2 regions of the Clostridium sp. 'White wine YQ' genome follow, and region 1 is predicted to be linked to the other one. Evidence: riboswitches for the same ligand, from Rfam matches in the RefSeq annotation. Region 1 holds a riboswitch; the other holds the start of a gene.
What was found. Region 1 has a riboswitch for FMN ahead of ribD (bifunctional diaminohydroxyphosphoribosylaminopyrimidine deaminase/5-amino-6-(5-phosphoribosylamino)uracil reductase RibD). Riboswitches for the same ligand answer to the same signal wherever they lie in the genome.
Positions count from the first base shown of each region.

Region 2: linked by a shared signal. The riboswitch ahead of PTZ02_RS00525 (ECF transporter S component) and the one ahead of ribD (bifunctional diaminohydroxyphosphoribosylaminopyrimidine deaminase/5-amino-6-(5-phosphoribosylamino)uracil reductase RibD) in region 1 are both predicted to bind FMN.

Region 1 is NZ_JAQYUU010000003.1:203,601-210,223, reverse strand. It holds gene PTZ02_RS13230 (nitroreductase family protein) at 1-208, opposite strand, end outside; gene PTZ02_RS13225 (lactonase family protein) at 339-1,400, opposite strand; gene PTZ02_RS13220 (Crp/Fnr family transcriptional regulator) at 1,489-2,202, shown strand; gene ric (iron-sulfur cluster repair di-iron protein) at 2,348-3,046, shown strand; gene PTZ02_RS13210 (DUF438 domain-containing protein) at 3,061-3,816, shown strand; FMN riboswitch at 3,868-3,982, shown strand; gene ribD (bifunctional diaminohydroxyphosphoribosylaminopyrimidine deaminase/5-amino-6-(5-phosphoribosylamino)uracil reductase RibD) at 4,215-5,297, shown strand; gene PTZ02_RS13200 (riboflavin synthase) at 5,315-5,968, shown strand; partial or broken gene ribB (3,4-dihydroxy-2-butanone-4-phosphate synthase) at 5,986-6,591, shown strand; gene ribH (6,7-dimethyl-8-ribityllumazine synthase) at 6,613-6,623, shown strand, end outside.
Region 2 is NZ_JAQYUU010000001.1:100,190-106,812, forward strand. It holds gene PTZ02_RS00510 (FAD-binding oxidoreductase) at 1-929, shown strand, start outside; gene PTZ02_RS00515 (hypothetical protein) at 994-1,524, opposite strand; gene PTZ02_RS00520 (Tex family protein) at 1,665-3,830, shown strand; FMN riboswitch at 3,957-4,078, shown strand; gene PTZ02_RS00525 (ECF transporter S component) at 4,178-4,750, shown strand; gene rimI (ribosomal protein S18-alanine N-acetyltransferase) at 4,904-5,332, opposite strand; gene tsaB (tRNA (adenosine(37)-N6)-threonylcarbamoyltransferase complex dimerization subunit type 1 TsaB) at 5,368-6,072, opposite strand; gene tsaE (tRNA (adenosine(37)-N6)-threonylcarbamoyltransferase complex ATPase subunit type 1 TsaE) at 6,069-6,530, opposite strand.

The sequences.
Region 1 (6,623 bases):
TTTGCATAGCTTTCTTACAGAAATCATTTAGTTTTCCTATAAGTTCTTTATTTTGAACTACAGTAAAGTTCCAAGGCTTTTGATTCATTGCACTAGGAGCAAGGTTTCCAGCTCTTAATATCTCATTTAATTCCTCATCTTTAATTTGTTCTGGCTTATAAGCACGAATGCTTCTTCTTGCTTCAATTGCTTTCAAAACTTCATTCATTTTAATACCTCCAATAATGTTTATAATTTTACATTTAATATTTATTATAGAGCAAAATTAATATATTGGAAGTATGCACTTATTAGTTAGTTAGTATACAAAAGGGAAGCATAGGAATTTAATTCAATTATTATAGGAATTTAACACATACTGGAGTAGGAATTGAAACTTCTTGCTCAAGTTTAGTTAATAATCCAGATACAATATCTCTAGAAAATAAAGTTAAGTTATCTGTATCCTGGTTAGCAACTACTACAAATTTGCCTGTCGGATCTAAATCAAAGTCTCTTGGACCTTTTCCAGCAACAGATGTAGTAGCTTTTAATTCGATTTCTCCAGAATGAGTATCTACAGAAAATACTGCAATAGAGTCATGTCCTCTATTTGAAGTATAAAGGAATTTTCCATCTGGTGATAAATGAATTGCAGCTCCAATACTTTCACCTTCAAAATCATCTGGTAGAGCTGAAACTTTTTGCTTTATTTTATAAGAATTATCATCAGAACATTTTTCTAGTACAAAAACTTCTGATGAAAGTTCTGATAATAAGTACGCAAAATTCATAGATGGATGGAAGGTTAAGTGTCTAGGACCTGCACCAGCAGGTAAAGCAATAGTATTTTCAGAATCGTAAACTAATGAGCCATTATTAACAGAATAGCTTACAACTTTATCAATACCTAAGTCTACTGCAAAAAGATTCTTTTCATCTGGAGTTAATTCAACATAATGAACATGAGCTTTTTCTTGTCTATCTTTATTTGGGCCTGATCCTTCATGAATTTTTACTGAAATTGGGTCGCTAAGAACTCCGCTTTCATTAACAGAGTAGGATCTAACTTCTCCTGTATGATAATTTGCTGAAAATAAGTAATCCTTATCATTGTTCATGCTAACATGACAAGCAGGAGCTCCAGGAGATACCTGACTATTTATAAAAGTTAATTCTCCAGTTTCTTTATTTATAGAAAAGCTAGCTACACCACCATTATCCCCTTCTTTAGTTACAGCAAAAAGTCTGTTATTTTTACTGTCTAAAGTAATGTAGGTAGGGTTGTCTAATTCCCCAGCAACTTTTAAATCTTCTAGTTTACCATTTAAATTATCTAGAGTAAGTGTATATATACCCTTACTACCAGTCTTAGTATATGTACCAATATAAATTCTCACTTTATCTTCATGTTTTACCATAGTAATAGCCTCCTATTAATTATATAATGTAAGTATATTATATCATATTGATTTTACAGAGTAACTTTATTTAAATAGAGGTGAACATATGAAAGTTTGTAATTGTGGCAATTGTAATCATAGCGATTTGTGTGTAAAGAAGGTTCCCATATTCTCATTTTTATCAGAAGATGAATTAAAAGAAATAAAGGATATGACTGGACATAAAGAATATAAAAATGGTGAAATACTTTGTCAGGAAGGGGAACGCTCTGAAACATTATTTATTATAAATGAAGGTAAAGTTAAGCTTTCCAGAATAACTAAGGATGGAAAAGAACAGATTATAAGAATTCTTTCAGAAGGTGAGTTTTTTGGAGAACTTAATCTATTTACAGATGAGAATATATATAAATTTACTGTAATAGCTATTAGCAAAGTTAAGATATGCACATTGACTAAAGAAGATATGGATAAGATATTAGAAAAAAATTCTGCTATTGCATTTAAGATATTAAAGGAAGTTACTAAAAAGCTTTCTGAAACAGAGGAACTAGCGCAAAACCTGGCAACGAATGATGCGGAAATAAGAATAGCTCATATGCTTTTAGAATTCTTAGAGAAGTATGGGGAAGAAAAGGATGGAGTAAGCCAAATAAAGCTTCCCATAAATAGAGAAGAAATGGCTAATTACACAGGGTTAACGAGGGAAACTATAAGCAGAAAACTTTCTAAGTTAGAAGACTCAGGGGTAATTTCACTTAAGGGAAATAAGATTATAGTTGTAAATGATAAGGAAGCATTAATTGAATATGTTGAATAAATAATAGGATAAAAAATCAATTTCCACTCAATAATAAGAGGTTGATTTTTTATCTTTTTTTATTTGTGATTTAAATCATATTTTAAAATTTAAAATTGGATTAATATTAACTCATAAAGAGAAGAAATTCAGGAGGTTATTATTTATGAGTAGAGTTATAAATGAAAATTTAAAGCTAGGTGAGGTAGTTTCAATTTTCCCAGACTCAACAAAAATATTTAATGATATAAAGATAGATTATTGTTGTGGAGGACATGATAGTTTAGGAGCAGCATTAAGAGAAAAGGCATTAAATGTTGATGTTTTTGTTGATAAGTTAAATGAAGAATATGAAAAGTTCAAAAATTCAAATAGTGAATATATCGACTGGAGAGAAGTTGATTCAATTAAACTAATTGAAAATGTAGTTAATACACACCATGCGTATACTTTTAGAAGTATTAAAGAAATAGATGAACTTTTATTAAAAATACTTAAAGTTCACTTTGAACATCATAGTGAAGAATTACTTAAAGTTCATAGGCTATTTGGAAGCTTAAAAGTTGAATTAGAAGAGCATTTAATAAAAGAAGAGAAAAATCTATTCCCATTAATGGAAAGATATTTTATTGCTAAAGATGAAAATCTAAGAATAGAAGTTAAGAAATATATAGAAGAGACTGAAGCAGAGCATGATGGGGCAGGAGATATCCTAAAGGAACTAGAAGAGGTTACTAGAGATTTTAAAGCACCAGAAGGAGCATGCACAACTTTTAAACTTGTATATAACAAGTTACACGATTTAGAGAAAGATTTATTTATTCATATTTATAAAGAAAACAGTATATTGTTTCAAAGGGTATAGTGGAGGAGAATAAAATGAACAAGGAAAGAATAGAGAATTTATCAGTAATACTAAAGAAATTAAATCAAGAAGGAGCAACTGAGGAAATTAGACAAGAGGCATTAAATATAGTTAAAGAAATAAGTCCAGTTGAATTATCTATAGCAGAACAAAATCTTATAGAAGAAGGAATGAATCCTCAAGAATTAAGAGGCCTATGTGAAGTCCATATGGAAGTTCTTAAGGATGAATTGGATAAGATCAAGACAAGCATTACTGAGGGACACGTTTTAAATACTATGATAGAAGAGCATGAAGAAATCTTAAAGCTCTTAAAGAGACTTGAGGCATTAAACAATAAGATTCAAAAGATGGATAATTATGATGAGGAAGGTAATATAGCTAAAGAGCTAGTTGAGTTAGCTGATAATATATTAGATGCTGAGAATCATCATCAAAGAGAAGAACAAGTACTTTTCCCTGAAATGGAAGCTTTAGGGGTAACTGGTCCTACAAGAATTATGAAAATGGAACATGAGGATTTAAGAGAGAAAAAGAGAAGAATAAAATCTCTTGGAGAGAATGCTAAATATGTAAATTTTGAAGCATTTAAGTCAGATTTAGATGAAACAGCAAAATACCTTATATTTAATCTAAGAGATCATATATTTAAAGAAAATTACATTCTATATCCTTCTGCGCTTGAAACTATTAAAGAGGATAGCAAATGGGAGGAAATGAAAGATAGATGTGATAAAATAGGATATTGTGGATTTACACCTAGTCACTAATTAATTGACAAGCTAATGACGTTAATATATGCTTTTAGTATAAAATTATATATAGGTCTTCAGGGCAGGGTGAAATTCCCTACCGGCGGTAAAGCCCGCGAGCTATTTTAGCAGATTCGGTGAGATTCCGAGGCCGACAGTAAAGTCTGGATGAAAGAAGATTATTAAGGTATAGTAAGCAGTATCTATGTTTACCATATAAATTAATTGAATGTATAGCTCTGAAATTTTATAATTTCAGAGCTTTTTGTTTATCTATTGTGGAAAAAGACTATAGTTTTTTTATTCACTGTGGATAATATTTGATTTTAATGCCCTGAGTTTTAATAACTCAGGTTTTTTTTATTTAAAAAAGGAAAAAATAATTTTGATATTGGTCTTTAAAGGGAGGAGATTTAGTGGATGTGTTTTACATGAGAAAAGCACTAGAGTTAGCTAGAAAAGGAGTAGGTAAAGTTAATCCTAATCCTTTGGTAGGTGCAATAATAGTAAAAGATAATAAGATAATCGGGCAAGGATATCATGAATTTTATGGGGGACCTCATGCAGAGGTAAATGCATTATCCAGTGCTGTGGAGAGTGTGGAAGGTTCTACAGTTTATGTAACACTAGAGCCTTGTCATCACTATGGTAAAACTCCACCATGTGTTGATGCATTAATAAAAAATAAAGTTGCTAAAGTTGTTATAGGACAAAAGGATCCTAATCCATTAGTAGCAGGGAAAAGCATCAATAAGTTATTAGAACATGGGATAGAAGTAGAAGTAGGAATACTAGAGGAAGAATGCAAAAAACTAAATGAAGTGTTTAATAAGTTCATAGTAACTAAAAAGCCATTTGTTGTATTAAAATCAGCCATAAGTTTAGATGGCAAGATAGCAACACATACAGGGGAGTCAAAGTGGATTACAGGAGAAGAGGCTAGGGAAGAAGTTCAAGAACTTAGAAACTCATTATCAGGAATAATGGTCGGAGTAGACACCGTGATAATGGATAATCCTCTTTTAACTTGTAGAATGGCTAATGGAAGAAATCCAAAAAGAATTATAGTTGATAGTAGACTGAGAATTCCACTAGATTCAAAAGTTTTAGTGGTAAATGAAGATTCAAATTGTATTATAGCTACAACTCAAAAGGCTCCAAAAGAAAAAGTTGATATTCTAAGAAATAAGGGCATAGAAGTTATTATCTTGCCAGAGAAAGATGGAAAGGTAAATCTTAAGGATTTAGTTGTTGAACTTGGAAAGAAAAACATTGACGGAATTTTATTGGAGGGTGGCGGAACCTTAAACTTCTCAGCATTAAAAGAGGGAATAGTTGATAAGGTGCAATATTATATTTCACCTAAGATAATTGGAGGAAGGGATGCCAAAACTTCAGTAGAAGGAGAAGGCGTTAATAAAATAGAGGAATGTTTTAGATTAAATAAGGTTACAACCAGAATTGTTGGGGAAGATATTTTAGTGGAAGGTTATATATAGGAAGGTGGTTAATGACTTTGTTTACAGGAATCGTAGAAGAAATAGGATTTGTAGAATCTATTGAGAAGTCTGGTGATGGAGCAAGAATAAAAATTAGGGCTAAAAAAGTGCTTGAGGATAGCAAGAGGGGGGATAGCATCAGTACAAACGGAGTTTGTTTAACAGTTACTGATTTCTGGAGTGATGGATATTACTCAGATGTTATGGCAGAAACCATGAGGAGAAGTAATCTTGGTGAATGCAAAACTGGATCGAAAGTAAATCTTGAAAGAGCATTAAAGGCAAGTGATAGGTTAGGAGGACATATTGTTAGTGGACACATTGATGGAGTTGGAATCATTACATCAAATGAGAAAGAGTCAAATGCTGTATGGGTAACCATAAAGGCGCCTAAAGAAATACTTAAATATATCGTGGAAAAAGGCTCGATAGCTATAGATGGAATAAGCTTAACAGTTGCTTATGTTGATAATGAAGTTTTCAAGGTTTCTATAATACCTCATACAGGAGAGGAAACAACACTTCTTAATAAGAAAAAAGGGCATTATGTTAATTTGGAATGTGATGTAATAGGCAAATACGTTGAGAAACTTTTAGGAATAAATAAAGGAAAAGAAGAAAAGAAAAAAAGCTCTATATCAATGGAGTTTTTGATGGAAAATGGATTTTAGAATAGTGGAGGGGTAAGATGTTTAAGTTTAATACTGTAGAAGAAGCTATAGAAGATATTAAAGCAGGAAAAATTATAGTAGTAATTGATAATGAAGATAGGGAAAATGAAGGGGACCTTTTAATGGCAGCCGAGAAAGCTAAGCCAGAGGATATTAATTTTATGGCTACCTATGGAAGAGGTCTTATTTGTACACCATTAGAAGAAAGTTTGACTAAAAAGTTAGATATTAATGCAATGGTTGAGAATAATACTGATAATCATGGAACAGCCTTTACGGTTTCTGTAGATCATATAAGTACAACAACTGGTATATCAGCATTTGAAAGAGCAGAAACAATAGTTAAATTACTTGATGAATCATCTAAACCAGAGGATTTTAGAAGACCAGGGCATGTGTTTCCCTTAGTTGCTAAAAATGGAGGAGTTTTAGAGAGACCAGGACATACGGAAGCAGCTGTAGATTTACCAAGACTAGCAGGGTTAAAACCAGCAGGGGTAATTTGTGAAATTATGAATGATGATGGAACAATGGCGAGAACAGGGGACTTAATGAAATATGTTGAAAAACATGGACTTAAGATAATTACAATTGAAGCGCTAATAGCGTATAGAAAACAAAACAATTTATAGGAGGATGTAATTATGAAGAATTA
Region 2 (6,623 bases), on a different contig from region 1:
GAGCAGTAAAATATGGAGTAACAAGAGATTTTGTAAGAGGGTTAGAAGTAGTACTTCCAAATGGAGAAGTAGTAAACTTAGGAGGAAAGGTAGTAAAAAATAGTTCTGGATATGCATTGAAAGATCTTATAGTGGGGTCAGAGGGAACACTTGGAATAGTTACAAAAGCTATATTAAGATTATTACCATTACCTAAAAAAGCAATATCTCTACTTATACCTTTTCCTGATTTAGATAGGGCAATAGAAACAGTACCAAAGATAATAAAATCTAAAACTATTCCTACAGCAATCGAATTTATGCAAAGAGCTGCAATAGTAGCTGCAGAAGAATTCTTAGGAAAGAAGTTTCCAGATTCTCAATCAGATGCTTATTTATTATTAACTTTTGATGGTAATTCAAAGCAAGAAATAGAAGCCAGTTATGAAAAAGTAGCTAATATATGTCTAGAAAATGGAGCTTTAGATGTATTAATATCAGATACAGAAGAAAGACAAGAATCTATTTGGTCAGCAAGAGGTGCATTCCTTGAAGCAATAAAAGCATCTACTACAGAAATGGATGAAGTAGATGTGGTAGTTCCAAGAAATAAGGTTGCTGAATTTATAAAATATACACATCAATTAGAAGAAAAACATGAGATAAGAATAAGAAGCTTTGGTCATGCCGGAGATGGTAATTTACACATATATATTCTGAAGGATGAACTTGACGAAGTAACATGGAATAAAAAACTTAAAGATGTTATGGAAGATATGTATGCTAAAGGAAGAGAATTAAAAGGACAAGTTTCTGGAGAGCATGGTATTGGTTTAGCTAAGAGACCATATCTTAAAAAAGCAATACCTGAAGAAAACTTAATTATAATGAGGGGAATTAAACAAGCTTTTGATCCTAAGAATATCTTAAATCCAGGTAAAGTTATTTAGTTTATTAGTGTTAAAAAATGGAGGTGATACCTCCATTTTTTTATGTTAGTTTATATATTTGAATCTATGATGTTGCCGGTTGGTTATTTCCTCTTTGGAAGTTCCCCATAACCTTTTGCAAAACCTTATCGGCTTGATCTTGAGTGATAACTCCATCAGATACTAATTTACTTAATGGGTTAAATCTTTGTCTGTTTTTATTACCTTCTTGGGAATTATTATTGTTGTTAGAGTTATTATTATTATTATTATTATTATTATTATTATTATTATTATTATTATTATTAGAATTTTGACTACTATTGGATTGCCCATTTTGATTTCTTGTGTTTGAAGTTAAGGCATCCATTATCTTAGTACTTTGATCTTTGGTTATGGTTCCATCAGCTACTAATGCATCAATATTTGTTTGCATTTGTTTTTTTCTTTCTTCTGGATCCATTCTTTGTCCACCTTGCTTAAAATACCCCTTGTTTGTAGCTTGATTATTATTGCTTGAATTATTTTTTGATTGACATCCAGTTAAAATACCGGCAGTAATTCCTAACACAAGAACAGGAATTATAGCTTTCTTTAATATACTTTTATTTTTCATTATAACACTCCTTAATTTTATGATAGAACAGTTACTGCTTATAAATATAGTGGGTTATTGTGACAATATCGTGTTAAGAGTTTGAATAATTTGTTACATTTAGCTAAAATAATATATGAATAGAATTTTAAGGAGGACATATGAGTACTATTAGAGAAACGTTAAGTAAAGAGTTAAGAATAAGTTTACCTCAAGTTGAGAGTGTAATTGAATTATTAGATGGAGGTAATACAGTACCTTTCATTGCTAGATATAGAAAAGAAAAAACTGGTGGATTAACAGATGAAGTATTAAGAAAATTTGAAGAGAGATTAATATACTTAAGAAATTTAGAAGAAAGAAAATCAGATGTAATTAGGTTAATAGATGAAGGTGGAAACTTAACAGAGGAACTAAAAAACAAGATATTAAAAGCGGAAACGCAATCAGAAGTTGAAGATATTTATAGACCGTTTAAACCTAAAAAAAGAACAAGAGCAACTATTGCCTTAGAAAAAGGATTAAAACCACTAGCAGATGTAATTTCTTCAGGAGAATTTAGTGGAGATATTTTAGGTGAAGCAAGTAAATATATAGATGAGGAAAAACAAGTAAATACCGTAGAGGAAGCATTGCAAGGAGCAATGGATATTATCGCAGAAGAAATTTCTGATAATGCAGATTATAGAAAGTGGCTTAGAGAATTTTTATTTAGAGAAGGTACTTTAGAAACAAAAGGCTCATCAGATAGTCCAACACCATATGAAATGTATTATGAATATTCTGAAGCAGTTAAATTCATACCTTCACATAGAATATTAGCTATTAATAGAGGAGAAAAAGAAAAGATTCTTAGTGTAAAGGTTGTATCACCAGAAGAAAAAATCATAACGTATTTCAAAAATAGAATTCTTAAAGGAAATAAAACTACTGATAAATATTTAGAAGATGCAATAAAGGATTCAATTAAGAGACTTATATATCCATCAATTGAAAGAGAAATAAGAAGTGAACTTACAGATAAAGGTGAAGAGGGAGCAATAAGAATATTCAAGGAAAATCTCAAAGCATTGCTTATGCAGCCACCTATAAAAGGCAAAGTAGTAATGGGTTATGACCCAGGTTTTAGAACGGGATGTAAAGTCGCAGTATTAGATGATACAGGAAAGTTCTTAGAGAAGGCTACCGTATATCCAACAGTTCCTAGAAGTGATATTGAGGGAACTATAAAAACGCTTAAAGGACTTATTAATAAATATGGGGTAGAAGTTATATCCTTAGGGAATGGAACTGCATCTAGGGAATCGGAAGAAGTTATAGCTAGAATGATAACTGAAATAAAGAATGAAACTGGTAGGGAGCTATTTTATTGTATAGTTTCAGAGGCAGGGGCGTCAGTTTACTCAGCTTCAGAGTTAGCACAAAAGGAGTATCCAGATCTTGATGTTACTATTAGAGGAGCTATTTCTATAGGAAGAAGGTTACAGGATCCTCTAGCAGAATTAGTTAAGATAGATACAAAATCAATAGGAGTAGGACAATATCAACATGATGTTACTCCAAAAAAATTAGATGAGTCATTAAAGGGTGTAGTTGAGGATTCAGTTAATAAAGTAGGAGTAGATTTAAATATTGCTACCCCATCATTATTAAGCTATATTTCAGGAATTAATTCAAGTATAGCAGGAAATATTGTGGCTTATAGAGAAGAAAATGGTAAGTTCAAGAGTAGAAATGAATTACTTAAGGTAAAAAGGTTAGGACAAAAGGCATATGAACAGTGTGCAGGATTCTTAAGAGTTATGGAGAGCAAAGAACCTTTAGACAATACTTCAGTGCATCCAGAATCTTATAAAATAGCTAATGAACTAATAGTAGAATTAGGCTACAATAAAAATGAACTAAGAAATGGCCAATTAGCTGATATAGATGAAAGAGCTGAGAAAGTGGGTATAAAGGCTTTAGCAGAAAAATTGGAGGTTGGAGAACCTACTTTAAGAGACATAATTAAAGAACTTAAAAAACCAGGAAGAGATCCTAGAGAAGAACTACCAAAGCCAATATTCAAATCAGGAATTATTGACCTTAAGGATTTAAAACCAGGAATGGAGCTAATGGGAACTGTAAGAAATGTTTCAGACTTTGGAGCTTTCGTTGATATCGGAGTTCATCAAGATGGATTAGTCCATAAATCACAAATGGCAAATAGAAGGATAAATCATCCATTGGACGTAGTAAAATTAGGAGATATTATTAAAGTCAAAATTTTAGAAGTTGATGAGAAAAGAAAGAGAATATCATTAACAATGAAAGATGTGGATCAATAATATAGGGTTTTTGATAGGAAACTTAACTTATACTTACATAAATAAGTTAATAGTTGAACTTAAAACCCTATATAAAAAGCTTGTCAAAAATGAAACAAAGTTATATAATAAAGTTAAGAAAAAAATTAATATCTTCAGGGCGGGGCGTAATTCCCCACCGGCGGTATAGCCCGCGACCCTTATAAATTTAAGGTTGATTCGGTGAAACTCCGAAGCCGACAGTATAGTCTGGATGGAAGAAGGTAATATTTAGGTAACTATGTTTATTTCGCCCTGAGTCATTTTGATTCAGGGTTTTTTAGTTTATCTTAATATTGCCCCGAAGAAATTTAGGAGGCGTATTATTAATGAATAATTCCAAATTAAACAAACAAATAAAAATAGCATTGTTAGCTGGATTGGCATTTGTACTAATGTATTTTGATTTTCCAATACCAGGATTTCCACCATTTCTAAAAATTGATTTATCAGATATTCCAGCATTAATAGGTTCATTTGCTTTAGGACCAATAGCAGGTGTAGTAATAGAATTAATTAAAAATATATTATATACACTAATAAAAGGAAGCCAATCTGCATTTATCGGAGAATTTGCTAATTTTGCAATTGGAGGAACTTGGGTATTAGTAGCAGGATTAATTTACAAATATAAGAGAACATTTAGTGGTGCTTTAATTGGACTAATTGTTTCAGTAATTTCAATGACAGTTGTAGCGATTTTACTAAACTATTTTATACTACTACCAATGTATGTTAATGTATTTAAAGTTCCAATAGGCGATTTAGGAGCATTTATAGCAACTGCAACATTGCCTTTTAACTTAATAAAAGGAGCAGCAGCTTCAGTTCCAACATTGCTTTTATATAAGCAAGTATCTGCTTTATTAAATAGTGAAGCTAGAAAAACAGAATACAGATAATATAGGGTTTTTATAGGAAACTTAATTTATTCTTGTTTGAAAATGTTGGTTTCTGGACATTTTCAGGCATGAATAAATTGTTAGTTGAACTTAAAACCCTAAAATAAAGGTCTAGATTTAAATGAAATCTAGACCTTCTTTTTATTATATTAATTAATCGATAATTTCTCTTTTCCACATGATAATTGCATCCTCACCATTATCCTGATAGTATTTTTTTCTAACGCCATCTTCTACAAAACCATATTTTTTATATAAATTTTGGGCAATGACATTAGATCTTCTAACTTCTAAGGTAATATCTTTTGCACCTTTGTCATAGGATTTTTTTATAAGTGCTTTCATCAAAATATCACCTATTCCTAAGCTGCGATGATCAGGATGAACAGCTATATTAGTTATATGAGATTCATCAAAGATAACCCATATGCCACCAAAGCCAACAACTTTTTCATTGTTTATTGCAACTACATAAGCTGCAAGTTTGTTATTTAATTCGTTGCTAAACGAGTCGTAACTCCAAGGTATTGGAAAAGAAAAAATTGCAATTTCGCAAACATCAGCTATATGTGTTGATTTCATTTCAATAATCTCAATATTTTCAGTTATATCCTCCATTAATCCAACCTCAATTTACTTTCATACTCTCTTTCAGCTTGGGATTTTCTTAGATATAAAGGGGTTGAGTTATTTATATCATCCTTTTCGCCGAGTAATAATTTTTCTAATCCAAGTTCACCTAAGGAAGATGCTCTTGTATAATTTAGATGCTTAGGTGGAAAATGAACATTTTTTCTTAAGTTTATTAGTTCTTTTTCATATTTATAAGTACCATCGCCTACAAATATAACTGATTCATCATATTTGTCTAGCAAATTGCCTAATTCCTCAAGAGATATTATAAGGTAATCACTTAACCTTTCTAGACTGCCGTTATTTGATTTATAAATTGCAGTATAAACATTTCCTCTTAATGCATCCATTATAGGACAAATTATTCCGCTATATGTAATTACATTGTATGCAAGACCATCTAAGTTTGATATTGAAACATAAGGCTTCTTAATTCCTTGGCTCATACCTTTTATAGTAGCAAGACCAATTCTAAGACCAGTAAATGAACCAGGTCCTTCTGAGATTACGAATCCATCTAGATCTTTTACAGAAAGTTCATTATCAGCTAATAATCTATCAATCATTGGTAGAAGTAGAACAGAATGCTGCTTTTTATCATTTAAACTATATTCTCCAATAACTTTAGTACTATCTAAAAGTGCGACAGTAGCAACAGAAGTGGAGGAATCAATACTTAAAATCTTCATAAAATTTTCTCCTCAAAATTTTTAAATCTTTGTCCAAAAGCTTTAATTCTAATCTTTCTAAAGTTTTCTCCAAGCTCAGGAACTTTTTTTATATTAATATGTACAAATTCTTCAGGAAGTATATCCTCTATGTAATTAGCCCATTCTATTAATGTAGCACCTTTCCCGAAAACATATTCATCAAACCCAATTGCCATAATTTCATCAGAATCACTTACTCTATATACATCAAAATGGAATAAAGGTATTCTACCACTATGATATTCATTTACTATATTAAAAGTAGGAGAGGTTATTTCCTCGCTTACTCCGAGTCCTTTTGCAAATCCTTTAGATATATGAGTTTTACCGGTACCTAAATCTCCAGTTAAACAAAAAACATCTCCAGCTTGAGCTAATTGACCTAATTTTTCGCCAAGGGATAGAGTTTTTTCTACAGAATCAATAATATATTCCATAATTGACTCCTTTCAAATATTTTATTTAATTATTATAGCTTATATTTTATCCAAATTATAGAGAAAATGAAAGGTAATATATTACATATTAGT